Regions from separate parts of the Serratia ureilytica genome, predicted to be linked through region 3. Evidence: predicted binding sites of a transcription regulator. Region 3 holds the regulator's gene; each other region holds the start of a gene.
The links. The regulator PurR, encoded in region 3, represses purine synthesis genes. The targets are predictions, from matches to a motif close to CANGCAAACGTTTGCNTG.
Positions count from the first base shown of each region.

Region 1: a site for PurR is predicted at 2,567-2,584, ahead of purH (bifunctional phosphoribosylaminoimidazolecarboxamide formyltransferase/IMP cyclohydrolase). Genes of this name have one in related genera too.
Region 2: a site for PurR is predicted at 2,393-2,410, ahead of purL (phosphoribosylformylglycinamidine synthase). Genes of this name have one in related genera too.

Region 1 covers NZ_CP071320.1:4,754,376-4,759,376, reverse strand. The annotation lists gene purD (phosphoribosylamine--glycine ligase) at 1-766, opposite strand, end outside; gene purH (bifunctional phosphoribosylaminoimidazolecarboxamide formyltransferase/IMP cyclohydrolase) at 815-2,404, opposite strand; rRNA gene J0X03_RS22510 (16S ribosomal RNA) at 3,042-4,583, shown strand; tRNA gene J0X03_RS22505 (tRNA-Ile) at 4,658-4,734, shown strand; tRNA gene J0X03_RS22500 (tRNA-Ala) at 4,773-4,848, shown strand.
Region 2 covers NZ_CP071320.1:1,101,257-1,106,257, forward strand. The annotation lists partial or broken gene J0X03_RS05110 (DUF2157 domain-containing protein) at 1-141, opposite strand, end outside; gene tadA (tRNA adenosine(34) deaminase TadA) at 259-765, shown strand; gene mltF (membrane-bound lytic murein transglycosylase MltF) at 766-2,226, opposite strand; gene purL (phosphoribosylformylglycinamidine synthase) at 2,502-5,001, shown strand, end outside.
Region 3 covers NZ_CP071320.1:2,769,945-2,774,945, reverse strand. The annotation lists gene punC (purine nucleoside transporter PunC) at 227-1,438, opposite strand; gene punR (DNA-binding transcriptional activator PunR) at 1,562-2,518, shown strand; gene purR (HTH-type transcriptional repressor PurR) at 2,506-3,531, opposite strand; gene cydH (cytochrome bd-I oxidase subunit CydH) at 3,853-3,942, shown strand; gene sodB (superoxide dismutase [Fe]) at 4,007-4,585, opposite strand; gene J0X03_RS12865 (C40 family peptidase) at 4,786-5,001, opposite strand, start outside.

The DNA of each region.
Region 1 (5,001 bases), 2.0 Mb from region 3:
CCGTCGGCCAGATCACCTGGTCCATGGCGCGCCGGTGGATTTCGTCGGTCACTACCGGTGCGGGAGAATAGGCGCCCATGCCGCCGGTGTTCGGGCCGGTGTCGCCGTCGCCGACGCGCTTGTGGTCCTGGCTGGTGGCCATCGGCACCACGTTCTCGCCGTCGACCATCACGATGAAGCTGGCCTCTTCACCGTCAAGGAACTCTTCCACCACGATGCGATGACCGGCGTCGCCGAAGGCGTTGCCGGCCAACATGTCGCGCACCGCCTCTTCCGCTTCCTGCAGCGTCATCGCGACGATCACGCCTTTACCGGCCGCCAGGCCATCGGCCTTGATGACGATCGGCGCGCCTTTGCTGCGCACGTAGGCCAGCGCCGGCTCCACGTCGGTGAAGTTTTCATATTCGGCGGTCGGGATGCGGTGGCGCGCCAGGAAATCCTTAGTGAAAGCTTTGGAGCCTTCGAGCTGCGCGGCGGCCTGCGTCGGGCCGAAGATTTTCAGACCGGCGGCCTGGAAGGCGTCGACCACGCCAATCACCAGCGGGGCTTCCGGCCCGACGATGGTCAGACCGATGTCATGGCTCTGGGCGAAAGCGACCAGGGCGGGGATATCGGTGGCGGCGATCGCCACGTTCTCCAGATTGGCTTCCAGCGCGGTACCGGCATTGCCCGGCGCAACGTAGACTTTATCCGCCAGCGGAGACTGGGCGGCTTTCCAGGCCAGCGCGTGTTCGCGCCCGCCGTTGCCGATAATCAAAATGTTCATCAGGGGCTCCACGAATGGCGTGCGCCGGAGCGCACGCGGCAAAAGGAATTAATGGCGGAAATGACGCATGTCGGTGAAGATCATCGCGATGCCGTGTTCGTTGGCGGCGGCGATTACTTCGTCGTCGCGGATCGAGCCGCCAGGCTGGATCACGCAGGTGATGCCGACTGCAGCTGCGGCATCGATGCCGTCACGGAACGGGAAGAAGGCGTCGGAGGCCATGGCGGATCCTTTCACTTCCAGCCCTTCGTCGCTCGCTTTGATGCCGGCGATCTTGGCGGAATAAACGCGGCTCATCTGGCCGGCGCCTATGCCGATGGTCATGTTGTCACGTGCATAAACGATGGCGTTGGATTTCACGAACTTGGCCACTTTCCAGCAGAACAGCGCGTCACGCAGTTCCTGTTCGGTCGGTTGGCGCTCGGATACCACGCGCAGATCGGCGGCGGTCACCATGCCGAGATCGCGATCCTGTACCAGCAGCCCGCCGTTGACGCGCTTGAAGTCCAGCCCCGCCACGCGTTGCTGCCACTGGCCGCAGGCCAGCACGCGCACGTTCTGTTTGGCGGCCAGCAGGGAGCGCGCTTCCTGAGTGACGTTTGGCGCGATGATCACTTCCACGAACTGGCGGCTGATGATCGCCTGCGCGGTGGCGGCGTCCAGCTCGCGGTTAAAGGCGATGATGCCGCCGAAGGCGGAAGTCGGGTCGGTTTGGTAAGCGCGCTCATAGGCGGCGAGGATGTCGTCGCCGATCGCCACGCCGCAAGGGTTGGCGTGCTTGACGATCACGCAGGCCGGTTCGGCAAACTCTTTCACGCATTCCAGCGCGGCGTCGGTATCGGCGATGTTGTTATAGGACAGCGCTTTGCCCTGCAGCTGCTCGGCGGTCGCGACGGACGCTTCCTTTACCTCTTCTTCTATATAGAAGGCGGCTTGCTGGTGGCTGTTCTCACCGTAACGCATATCCTGCTTCTTGATGTAGTTGAGGTTCAGGGTACGAGGGAAGCGGCCGGACGGCTGTTCGGTCTCGCCGTGGTACGCCGGCACCAGCGCGCCGAAGTAGTTGGCGATCATGCTGTCGTAGGCGGCGGTGTGTTCGAAAGCCTTGATGGCGAGATCGAAGCGGGTGGCATAGCGCAGCGAGCCGTCGTTGTTGTCCATCTCGGTAATGATGGCGGCGTAGTCGCTGCTCTTCACCACGATGGCGACGTCTTTATGGTTCTTGGCGGCGGAGCGCACCATGGTCGGGCCGCCGATATCGATATTTTCGACCGCGTCTTCCAGCGAGCAATCTGGGCGCGCCACGGTTTGGGCGAACGGGTACAGATTGACGACCACCATGTCGATAGGCTGGATGTCATGCTGATTCATGACCGTGTCGTCCTGGCCGCGGCGGCCGAGGATACCGCCGTGAACTTTCGGGTGCAGGGTCTTAACTCGTCCGTCCATCATCTCCGGGAAGCCGGTGTAGTCGGAAACTTCGGTAACGGGCAGACCGGTGTCTGCCAGCAGGCGGGCGGTGCCGCCGGTGGAGAGCAGTTCAACGCCGCGCTGGGAAAGCGCTTCGGCGAATTCAACGATACCGGCTTTGTCAGACACGCTGAGCAGAGCCCGGCGGATTGGACGAGGTTGTTGCATGGTTTTATCCCTTGGCTTTGAGTCGCAATTAAAGAGCGTTACGTGAATGTCCACCTCGTTCTCTCTATAAAGCGCGGTTTTCTGCCTTATAAAGGGAGGGACAGGCACAAATTCAGGTAACGCCCCCGTAAAAAGGGGGATCGTTTCGTCGCGGGGAATTGTAGCGAAAACGTTTGCGTGGCGCTCGTAAATTTTCCGTACAAATCGCATCTGTGGATAACACTGTGTGCAAGTGGGTATAAAGCGGGGTTTTGCTGTGGAATGCAGCTAACGATCGTTTTTGCTGAAAATACCTGTTGCGGCCTGCGAGGAACTCCCTATAATGCGCCTCCATCGACACGGAACATGTGAACAACTTCACAGAGTCTCCGGGGGTCGCAGAGAAAAAATCCTGAAAATTAGGGTTGACTCTGAAAGAGGAAAGCGTAATATACGCCGCCTCGAGTTAGCAAGCGAAAGCGCCTAACTCACTGCTCTTTAACAATTTATCAGACAATCTGTGTGGGCACTCCACAAGACGATATCCAGCATCTTCGGATGCAAAAAAATATCAAGTCTTGAAGAGTGACTAACTGAAGTAAAATTCATGCAGTAAATCTTTGAGCATCGCTTCTCGAGTGGAAGCAAATCAAGCTTTTAATTGAAGAGTTTGATCATGGCTCAGATTGAACGCTGGCGGCAGGCTTAACACATGCAAGTCGAGCGGTAGCACAGGGGAGCTTGCTCCCCGGGTGACGAGCGGCGGACGGGTGAGTAATGTCTGGGAAACTGCCTGATGGAGGGGGATAACTACTGGAAACGGTAGCTAATACCGCATAACGTCGCAAGACCAAAGAGGGGGACCTTCGGGCCTCTTGCCATCAGATGTGCCCAGATGGGATTAGCTAGTAGGTGGGGTAATGGCTCACCTAGGCGACGATCCCTAGCTGGTCTGAGAGGATGACCAGCCACACTGGAACTGAGACACGGTCCAGACTCCTACGGGAGGCAGCAGTGGGGAATATTGCACAATGGGCGCAAGCCTGATGCAGCCATGCCGCGTGTGTGAAGAAGGCCTTCGGGTTGTAAAGCACTTTCAGCGAGGAGGAAGGTGGTGAACTTAATACGTTCATCAATTGACGTTACTCGCAGAAGAAGCACCGGCTAACTCCGTGCCAGCAGCCGCGGTAATACGGAGGGTGCAAGCGTTAATCGGAATTACTGGGCGTAAAGCGCACGCAGGCGGTTTGTTAAGTCAGATGTGAAATCCCCGGGCTCAACCTGGGAACTGCATTTGAAACTGGCAAGCTAGAGTCTCGTAGAGGGGGGTAGAATTCCAGGTGTAGCGGTGAAATGCGTAGAGATCTGGAGGAATACCGGTGGCGAAGGCGGCCCCCTGGACGAAGACTGACGCTCAGGTGCGAAAGCGTGGGGAGCAAACAGGATTAGATACCCTGGTAGTCCACGCTGTAAACGATGTCGATTTGGAGGTTGTGCCCTTGAGGCGTGGCTTCCGGAGCTAACGCGTTAAATCGACCGCCTGGGGAGTACGGCCGCAAGGTTAAAACTCAAATGAATTGACGGGGGCCCGCACAAGCGGTGGAGCATGTGGTTTAATTCGATGCAACGCGAAGAACCTTACCTACTCTTGACATCCAGAGAACTTTCCAGAGATGGATCGGTGCCTTCGGGAACTCTGAGACAGGTGCTGCATGGCTGTCGTCAGCTCGTGTTGTGAAATGTTGGGTTAAGTCCCGCAACGAGCGCAACCCTTATCCTTTGTTGCCAGCGGTTCGGCCGGGAACTCAAAGGAGACTGCCAGTGATAAACTGGAGGAAGGTGGGGATGACGTCAAGTCATCATGGCCCTTACGAGTAGGGCTACACACGTGCTACAATGGCATATACAAAGAGAAGCGACCTCGCGAGAGCAAGCGGACCTCATAAAGTATGTCGTAGTCCGGATTGGAGTCTGCAACTCGACTCCATGAAGTCGGAATCGCTAGTAATCGTAGATCAGAATGCTACGGTGAATACGTTCCCGGGCCTTGTACACACCGCCCGTCACACCATGGGAGTGGGTTGCAAAAGAAGTAGGTAGCTTAACCTTCGGGAGGGCGCTTACCACTTTGTGATTCATGACTGGGGTGAAGTCGTAACAAGGTAACCGTAGGGGAACCTGCGGTTGGATCACCTCCTTACCTAAAGATATTAGTTCGAGTGGCGTGCTCACACAGATTGTCTGATAGAAAGTAACGAGCAGAAATACCTTTATAGGCTTGTAGCTCAGGTGGTTAGAGCGCACCCCTGATAAGGGTGAGGTCGGTGGTTCAAGTCCACTCAGGCCTACCACTTCTTGTAAGTGGAAAAGGTACTGCACGTGACTGTATGGGGCTATAGCTCAGCTGGGAGAGCGCCTGCCTTGCACGCAGGAGGTCAGCGGTTCGATCCCGCTTAGCTCCACCATATAGTCCGGTATTGAATACTTCAGAGTATATTGGCGACAGTATGCTGCGAAGTATTTTGCTCTTTAACAATCTGGAACAAGCTGAAAATTGAAACATGACGGCTGAAATTTATCCCTCCGTAGATGTACTGGGATGAAGAGTAACCTGTCAT
Region 2 (5,001 bases), 1.7 Mb from region 3:
CGCCAGCCGCCGCCAGTCGAAAGGCTGCACGTCCACATGCAGCAGCAGTTGCTGTTGTTGCTCGGGGGTCAAGGCACCTTCCCCAACCCAGCCGTCCAGCGCCTTGCGCACCACGACGGCGTTCTTTTTACTGAGTTTCATGCTTCTGGTCCCTGAATCACACGCTGATTCGGCCAGTATAGCCATTGGCGGGCGGCTACGACAAAGGGAGGCTAGTGTGTATAATGCCCGCCGCAAAAGCGCACGAGGAATTATGCGATGACTGAATATAACGATGAGTACTGGATGCGTCAGGCATTGCAGCTGGCCCTGCGCGCGCAGGAAGAGGGCGAGGTGCCGGTGGGTGCGCTGCTGGTGCTGGACAATCAGGTCATCGGCGAGGGCTGGAACCGGCCGATCGGCCGGCACGATCCTACCGCGCACGCCGAGATCATGGCGCTGCGGCAGGGCGGCGCGGTGCTGCAAAACTACCGCTTGTTGAACGCCACGCTGTACGTCACGCTGGAACCCTGCGTGATGTGCGCCGGCGCGATGGTGCACAGCCGCATCCGCCGGTTGGTGTACGGCGCCGCCGACGAGAAAACCGGCGCGGCCGGTTCGCTGGTGGATATTTTGCGCCATCCGGGCATGAATCATCAGGTGGAGATCGTCTCGGGCGTGCTGGCGGACGAATGCGCCGCCACCCTGAGCAATTTCTTCCGCCTGCGCCGCGAACAGAAAAAAGCGCTCAAGCTGGCGCAGCGGGCGGCGGATAAGCCGGAATAATCAGTAGTTGAGCGCCAGTTCCGGCATCACCGTCGGATAGCCTTTTCCCAACGCTTCCTGCTCGGCGGCCGCTTGCGCCGCCTTTCTCTCTTTTTCCTGCAGATAACCCACCAGGCTGACCTGGTAGCGGCGGATGTTTTCTACATAGTTGTAGGCTTCACGCCCGCGCGCATAACCATAGGTCAGCTGCGGGTAGTAGCGCTTTTGGCTGAGCATCGGCAGGCGCTGTTTGACGTCGACCCAGCTGTCCGGATTGCCTTTTTGCGTTTTGGTCAGCTTGCGTGCGTCCAGCATATGGCCCCAGCCCATGTTGTAGGCCGCCAGCGAGAACCAGATGCGCTCATCTTCCGGCACGCTGTCCGGCACCTTGGCCATCAGCCGCTGCAGGTACAGGGCGCCACCCTGAATGCTCTCTTCCGGATCGAGGCGATCGTTGACCCCCAGGCCGTCGGCGGTGGCGCGGGTCAGCATCATCAGGCCGCGCACGCCGGTGGGGGAGGTGGCCTGCGGATTCCAGTGCGATTCCTGATAGGCGATGGCCGCCAGCAGCTTCCAGTCGATCTCGTTGGCGTGTTTCTCGAACAGCGGGCGGAAGTTGGGCAGCACCGAGTCGATGGCCGACAGGAAGGTTTTGGTATCCACGTAGTCGAAGCTGCCGACGTGGCCGAGGTATTTCTCTTCCAGCCGCGCCAGGGTGCCGTCGTCCACCATTTGACTGTAGAAATCCAGCATCGCCGCGTACAGGCTGTCGTCGCCGTCGCGTTTGAGGTACCAGGTGACCGGCTCTTCGTCGGTGACGTCGAACGCCACCGCCAGCTGCGGATGGATGCGCTGCAGCAACGCGATGGTCACCGAATCGCCGAGGGTATAGTCCAGCTTGCCGTCGGCAACCCGCTCCAGCAGCTCTTTGGAGGTGAGATCGCTGGAGGACTCCCAGGCGAGATCCGGGTATTTATCCTGTTTGAGCTGCTTTAGCGTGCTGACATGCGCGGAACCGGAGGCGACCGCCAACTTGCCTTTGATGTCGGCGAAGCCTTTTGGCCGCGGGGTGCCCAGCCGGTACACCAGCTGTTGGGAAACGGAGTAGTAGGCGGGGCCGGTGCGCGCGCGGCTGAGGCGCTCCTGGTTGTAGATAAGGCCCGCCGCCAGCAGGTCGGCGTCGTCGTCGTCCAGATCGTCGAACAGGTCATTGATGTTCTGATGGGGGATCACCACCAGTTTTACCCCGAGGTAGTTGGCGAAGCGCTTGGCCAGTTCGTAGTCGAGCCCACCCGGCCCTTGCTTGGTGTTGAAATAGGTCAGCGGTGAGTTCAGCGTGCTGATACGCAACTCGCCGCGGGAAATGATCTCCTGGAGTTGCCCGCCCTGGCCGCTGCGCCAGGTGATATTGGGCCACAGCGCGAGAGCCAGAAGCAGGGTGACAACGCCGATGAGGATGTAGTTTATTTTAAGACGTTTCAAATAGTTATCCAGTGGTGGCACAGGTACGCCGGCGACGACAACCGCGACTTTTCTCATGGTTAAATCACCAGTGCGGGGGGCATTTTGCGCAACAAAACGCCAGTGTGCAACTTTATTGATACGTTATGACAATTCGACGGTGCGGCGCGCTTTTATCAATAATCCCTACGCAAACGGTTTCGTCGGCGGCGAGGATTCTCTATAATGACGCGCGTTTTCCCCTGTTGCGCCCAATGAAGCGTCTTATCCGTCGCTTCGAAGACGAGAGAACTTTGATTATGGAAATTCTGCGTGGTTCGCCCGCTTTATCGGCTTTTCGCATTACCAAACTGCTGTCCCGCTGCCAGGACGCCCACCTGCCCGTCAGTGATATCTACGCCGAGTACGTCCACTTTGCCGATGTTAGCGCACCGCTAAGTGCCGAAGAACACGCCAAACTTCAGCGCTTGCTCAAGTACGGTCCTTCTCTCGCCGAACACGCCCCCGAAGGCCGGCTGCTGCTGGTCACGCCGCGCCCGGGCACCATTTCCCCCTGGTCTTCCAAAGCCACCGACATCGCCCACAACTGCGGTTTGCAACAGGTGCTGCGGCTGGAGCGCGGTCTGGCGTTCTACGTCAAGGCGCCTGAGCTGACGGAGGCCCAGTGGCACCAGCTCGCCGCGCTGCTGCACGATCGCATGATGGAAACCGTCTTCAGCGAGCTGCAACAGGCTGAACAGCTGTTCGCGCACCATCAGCCGGCGCCGTATCAGTCGGTCGACGTGCTGGGCGCAGGGCGCGCCGCGCTGGAGCAGGCCAACGTCCGGCTCGGCCTGGCGCTGGCGCAGGACGAGATCGATTACCTGCTGAATGCCTTTACCGGTTTGGGGCGCAACCCGACGGATATCGAACTCTATATGTTTGCGCAGGCCAACTCTGAGCACTGCCGCCACAAGATTTTCAATGCCGATTGGATCATCGACGGCGAACAGCAGCCCAAGTCGCTGTTCAAAATGATCAAGAACACCTATGAGCAGACGCCGGACTATGTGCTGTCGGCGTATAAAGACAACGCCGCGGTGATGGAAGGCTCGCAGGTCGGCCGCTTCTTCGCCGCGCCGGAGAACGGCACGTACGATTACCATCAGGAAGACGCGCATATCCTGATGAAGGTGGAAACCCACAACCACCCGACGGCGATCTCGCCGTGGCCGGGCGCCGCGACCGGCTCCGGCGGCGAGATCCGCGACGAAGGCGCCACCGGCCGCGGCGCCAAGCCGAAGGCCGGCCTGGTGGGCTTCTCGGTGTCCAACCTGCGCATTCCCGGCTTTGAACAGCCGTGGGAGCAGGACTTCGGCAAACCGGAGCGCATCGTCACCGCGCTGGACATCATGACCGAAGGCCCGCTGGGCGGCGCGGCGTTCAACAACGAATTCGGTCGCCCGGCGCTGCTGGGCTACTTCCGTACCTATGAAGAACGCGTCAACAGCCATAACGGCGTGGAGCTGCGCGGCTACCACAAACCGATCATGCTGGCGGGCGGTATCGGCAACATCCGCGCCGATCACGTGCAGAAAGGGGAAATCACCGTCGGCGCCAAGCTGGTGGTGCTGGGCGGCCCGGCGATGAATATCGGTCTGGGCGGCGGCGCGGCGTCATCGATGGCGTCCGGCCAGTCCGATGCCGATTTGGACTTCGCGTCGGTGCAGCGCGACAACCCGGAAATGGAACGCCGCTGTCAGGAAGTGATCGACCGCTGCTGGCAGCTGGGCGACCAGAACCCGATCCTGTTTATCCATGACGTCGGCGCCGGCGGCCTGTCCAACGCCATGCCGGAGCTGGTGAGCGACGGCGGCCGCGGCGGCCGCTTCGAACTGCGCGACATCCTCAACGACGAGCCGGGCATGAGCCCGCTGGAAGTATGGTGCAACGAATCGCAGGAACGTTACGTGATGGCGATCGCCCCGGCGCAGATGGCGCAGTTCGACGAGATCTGCCGCCGCGAGCGCGCGCCTTACGCGGTGATCGGCGAAGCGACCGAAGAGCAACATCTGACGTTGAACGATCGTCACTTCGACAATCAGCCGATCGACATGCCGCTGGATGTGCTGCTCGGCAAGACGCCGAAGATGACCCGCGACGTGACCCGTCTGCAGGCGCAGGGCCAGGCGGTACAGCGTGAGAACATCACGCTGGCCGACGCGGTGAAGCGCGTGCTGCATCTGCCGGCCGTCGCGGAGAAAACCTTCCTGATCACCATCGGCGACCGCACCGTCACCGGCATGGTGGCGCGCGACCAAATGGTCGGCCCGTGGCAGATCCCGGTAGCCGACTGCGCGGTCACCACCGCCAGTCTGGACTGCTATTATGGCGAAGCGATGTCGCTCGGCGAACGCGCGCCGGTGGCGCTGCTGGACTTCGCCGCCTCCGGCCGCCTGGCGGTCGGGGAAGCGCTGACCAACCTGGCCGCCACGGAAATCGGCAGCCTGAAGCGCGTGAAGCTGTCCGCCAACTGGATGGCCGCCGCCGGCCACCCGGGTGAAGACGCCGGCCTGTACGAAGCGGTGAAAGCGGTGGGCGAAGAGCTGTGCCCGGCGCTGGGCATCACCATTCCGGTGGGCAAAGACTCCATGTCGATGAAAACCCGCTGGCAGGAAGGCAATGAACAGCGTGAAATGACCTCGCCGCTGTCGCTGGTCATCACCGCCTTCGCCCGCGTGGAAGACGTGCGCCACACCGTGACGCCGCAATTGCGCACCGATAAGGGCGACAGCGCGCTGCTGTTGATCGACCTGG
Region 3 (5,001 bases):
GAACAGAGGAAATTTAAAGAAGCGACCCGACGCAAACGGCGCAGGATAAACGCCTCTTCAAAAAAGAGTGTGACGCAAGACGCGTACACAACAGCTAATTGAGATATAGAGATTATAAGGTGTTACTTTACAAGGTTGTTTTTGAGTATAGGCGCGCCGAGGCATTGACTCAACTGTAAATCGCACTCGGCACGCATATTCTTTAAGTGATTATTTAGCTTGGCAATTATGACGCTGAGTTAGCATGTTCGCGCGCCGTTTCTTGCGGCGCCTTGGCCGCTTTTCCCCGCTGCAGGAAATACCCCAGCGCGGCCAGTATCACCGTGGACACCATCACCGTCACCGTCGCCAACAGCGGCTGCGCAATAAACGTCGATACCAGCATGCTCGCCACGAAACACAGCCCCAGCTGCAGCGTATTTTGCAGCGCGGCGGCTTTGCCGCTGCTGTCCGGGAACGGCATCAGCGCGTTGGCCACCATGATCGGATAGCCGGCGCCGTTGACCAGCGCCATCACGCAGAACGGGATCAGGAGCGTGGTGAGCGTCGGATTGGTCAGGGTTGCCACCAGATACAGGGCCACCATGCTGACAGCATAAGCTACCAGCAGCCACGGCAGCAGGGTTTTGCCATTGATGCGCTTGAGCGCGGCGCGGCACCCGTAACCGCCCAGCAGGAAGGCCAGCGTCTGCGGCACATAGCTCAGGCCGATGTCGCTCGGGCCGTAGCCCATATCACCGAGGATAAACGGCGAGCCGGTCAGCCAGGCGAAGAAACCGGCCGAACAGGCGGCGTACATGGCGACATTGCCACTGAATACCGGGGATTTCAATAATTGCCAAAAACTGACGCTGCTTTTTGGCGCGTCGACGGCGGGTTTTGGCCTGGCGTTCTCTTTGAGCAGCAGCGTCGGCAACAGCAACAAGGCGGTGATGGCCAGCAGCACGGCGAAGATCGCGCGCCAGCTGGCGTGGTTCAGCAGCCAGGCGCCCAGCAGCGGCGCCAGCGCCGGCGATAGCGCCACCAGCGGCATGATGGTGGCGAATACGCGGTTGGCCTGGCCTTCACGATAGCGGTCGACCACCAGCGCTTGCCAGATGGCGGCGGCGGAACAGACACCTACGGCCTGAATAAAGCGCAGTATCCAGAGCTGCGCGGCATTTTCCACCCACAGCATGCCCAGGCAGCCGAGCGCGAACAGCGTTAGGCCAATCAACAATACCGGTTTGCGTCCCAGACGGTCGGAGAGCGGCCCCCACAGCAGCTGCGCGAAGGCGAAGCCGGCCAAAAAGATGCTCAGGCTGGCGCTGACCGCGCCGGCGGAAATTTGCAGTTCCTCCCGCATGGCGCCGAAGGCGGGCAGGTACATATCGGTCGCCAGATAACCCAGCATGCTCAGGCCGGCGAGGTAGAACATAAAACCAAAGGAATTTCGCATGGTATTTCTCGTTAATATTTTAGTGTCGCAGGTTTTTAGCGCCGGCCAGTGTATCCGGCTGGATCTCTGCTTGTGAAACGGTAATATTTGCAAAGTGCTGTTAAAAAAATTGAAGGCAAAGCGATGTGGTCTGAATATTCTCTCGAGGTCGTTGATGCGGTGGCGCGCACCGGCAGTTTCAGCGCGGCGGCGCAGGAGCTGCACCGGGTGCCGTCGGCGGTAAGTTATACCGTGCGGCAGCTGGAGCAATGGCTGGCGGTGCCGCTGTTTGAGCGGCGTCACCGAGATGTGGAACTGACGCCGGCCGGCGCGCTGTTTATCAAGGATGCGCGAGCTGTTATCAAAAAAATGCTCGACACCCGCCGCCACTGTCAACAGGTGGCCAACGGCTGGCGCGGTCAGCTGAATATCGCGGTGGACATCATCGTCAAACCGCAGCGCAGCCGCCAGCTGGTGCTGGATTTCTACCGTCATTTCCCCGACGTCGAGTTGATGCTGCAACCCGAGGTGTTTAACGGCGTGTGGGATGCGTTGGTGGACGGCAGGGTGGACATGGCGATCGGCGCCACCCGCGCGGTGCCGGTCGGCGGCGGCTTCGCTTTCCGCGACATGGGGGATATGAACTGGCTGTGCGTAGTCAGCCCACAGCATCCGCTGGCGCAGCTGGCAGGGCCGTTGAATGACGATCGGTTGAGGCCGTACCCTGCGCTTTGTCTGGAAGACACCTCGCGCAATCTGCCCAAGCGCGTCACCTGGACGCTGGATAACCAGCGGCGGCTGGTGGTGCCGGACTGGACCTCGGCGCTCGACTGTTTGTGCGCCGGATTGTGCGTCGGCATGATGCCGGCGCATCTGGCGCTGCCGCGGGTGCAGCGCGGTGAGCTGAAGGCGTTGCAGTTGCAGCAGCCGTTTCCCGCCAGCCCCTGCTGCCTGACCTGGCAACAGGATAAACCGTCACCGGCGATGAGCTGGCTGCTGGCGTATTTGGGCGATGGCGAGACGCTGAATCAGGAGTGGCTGAGTGAGGCGGCACCGGAAGCCGTGCCGGCTTCCGGTAGGGAGGAGGATCAGCGGCGGTAGTCGATGAACGGACCGTCGGCGACCGAACGGCGTTCGACCAGCTTCGGATGCACTTCGATCACCTGCGATTCTTCGCGCTTGCTGATGATGCGATCCAGCAGCATGGTGAAGGCCATTTCGCCCAGACGTTCTTTCGGCTGATGAATGGTGGTCAGCGCCGGGGTGAAGTAGCGGGCGTTGCGCACGTTGTCGTAGCCGATCACGGAAATATCCTGCGGCACCCGCAGCCCCAGTTCGTCGGCGGCGCAGATGGCGCCCATCGCCATGATGTCGCCGCCGCAGAATACCGCGGTCGGTCGCTGTTTCTGCGACAGAATTTGATGCATCGCCTTGTAACCGGACTCCGGCTCGAAGTCACCCTGGACTATCCACTCTTCGCGAATATCGATATGCGCTTCCTGCAGCGCCTTCATAAAGCCCTGATGACGGCCGCCGCCGGTGTTGCGCGACAGCTGGCCCGGGATAGCGCCGATATCGCGGTGGCCGCGCTCGATCAGGTAACGGCCGGCCAGATAGCCGCCTTCGAACGCGTTATCGATGATGGTGTCGGTGAAGTCGCCGCGCGCGGCGCCCCAGTCCATTACCACCATCGGGATGTTGCGGTAGTCTTCCAGCATGCCCAGCAGCTGATCCGGGTATTCGGAACACATGACCAGCAGGCCGTCGACGCGCTTTTGCGCCAGCATCGCCAGGTAGGCGCGCTGTTTGTCCAGATTGTTGTGCGAGTTGCACAGGATCAGGGTATAGCCTTTGCTGTAGCAGCTGTTTTCCACCGCCTCGATCACTTCGGCAAAGTAGGGCGCTTCGCTCGAGGTGGCCAGCAGACCGATAGACTTGGTGTGATTGACTTTCAGGCTGCGCGCCACGGCGCTCGGCGAGTAGTGCAGCTCTTTGATGGCGGCCCACACGGCCGCTTTGGTCTCTTCGGCGACGAAACGAGTCTTATTGATGACGTGCGAAACGGTGGTGGTGGAAACGCCCGCGCGTTTGGCCACATCTTTAATCGTTGCCATGTAAGGAATGACTCCTGAACTCACATGTTTACAGCATGTAAGTGTGATGTTAATCGTTTGCCTACGTAGATCCTTCTCCAGAGAAGCGAAAACTGAGTTTTTAGTGTTGAAGTCGTCAGCGCTAATCAGGAGGGGCATGAATGCCGGTACGCAGTTGTGAACTGCGAATTTTGTCGCATATTGAACAAAAGTGGAAGAGGTAATCGAGATTATAAACCGGGAAATGATAACAAGATTTTATCGGCGAACTGTGGGAAAATGATTTGACGTACTAATTGTGCGCCTTTTATCCTTAGGAAAGCCCATTTTAAAGGAGTTGTCATGGATACCGATCTGAAGATGTCGCTGTTCACCACCGTTTGCGCATTGGCGATGATCATCGCTTTCAGCTTTGTCGCCGCGTTGAACTGATTTCCCGCCAGTTTTAAAAAAGGCGCAGCCAAGCTGCGCCTCATCACTTAGGCAAGCCCTGCGCTTACGCCAGGTTTTCCGCCGCGAAGGTCCAGTTGACCAACGCCCAGAAGTTTTCCAGGTATTTTGGACGCGCATTGCGGTAATCGATGTAATACGCGTGTTCCCACACGTCAACGGTCAGCAGCGGTTTGTCTTCGCCGGTCAGCGGGGTTGCCGCGTTGGAAGTGTTGACGATCGCCAGCGCGCCGTCCGGTTTTTTTACCAGCCAGGTCCAGCCGGCACCGAAGTTTTTCACGGCGGCATCGGTGAACTGCTCTTTGAACGCAGCGAAAGAGCCGAAGGATTTGACGATCGCCGCCGCCAGTTCGCCCTGCGGTTCACCGCCGCCCTGTGGCGACAGGCAGTGCCAGTAGAAGGTGTGGTTCCACACCTGCGCGGCGTTGTTGAACACGCCGCCGTTAGAGGTCTTGATGATCTCTTCGAGCGATTTGCCTTCGAACTCGCTGCCTTTCACCAGGTTGTTCAGGTTAACCACGTAGGTGTTGTGGTGTTTGCCGTAGTGGTATTCCAGAGTCTCGGCGGAGATGTGCGGCTCGAGCGCGTTTTTCTCATACGGTAATGCAGGTAATTCAAACGACATTGCTTCCTCCTTTACAGCGCCATTCAGCTTCTCGCCGGGGCGAACGCCGGATGGGCCGTTTTTTATTGTGGTCATTCAATCTTAACAATTTTCATCATAAAAAACAGGAGGAAAAGCGAGAAATGCGCGTGGGGGAGTGCGATGGGCGATAGCTTGAGCAGGCGGTTGCGGCCGAGGCCGCAACCGCGAAGAGCAGGGAATTAACGGATGGTTTTCGGCGTTACTACGCGGCGAGCGCCGATGTAGTGGTTCTGCCAATAGTCGTTATCGAGCTGGCTGATGCGGATCTCTTCGCCGGTGCGCGGCGACTGGATGAATTTGCCGTTGCCGAGGTAGACGCCGACATGATCCGCCACGCCGCGGTTGTTAATGCGGAAGAACACCAGATCGCCGCTTTCCAGTTCGCTTTTCTTGAT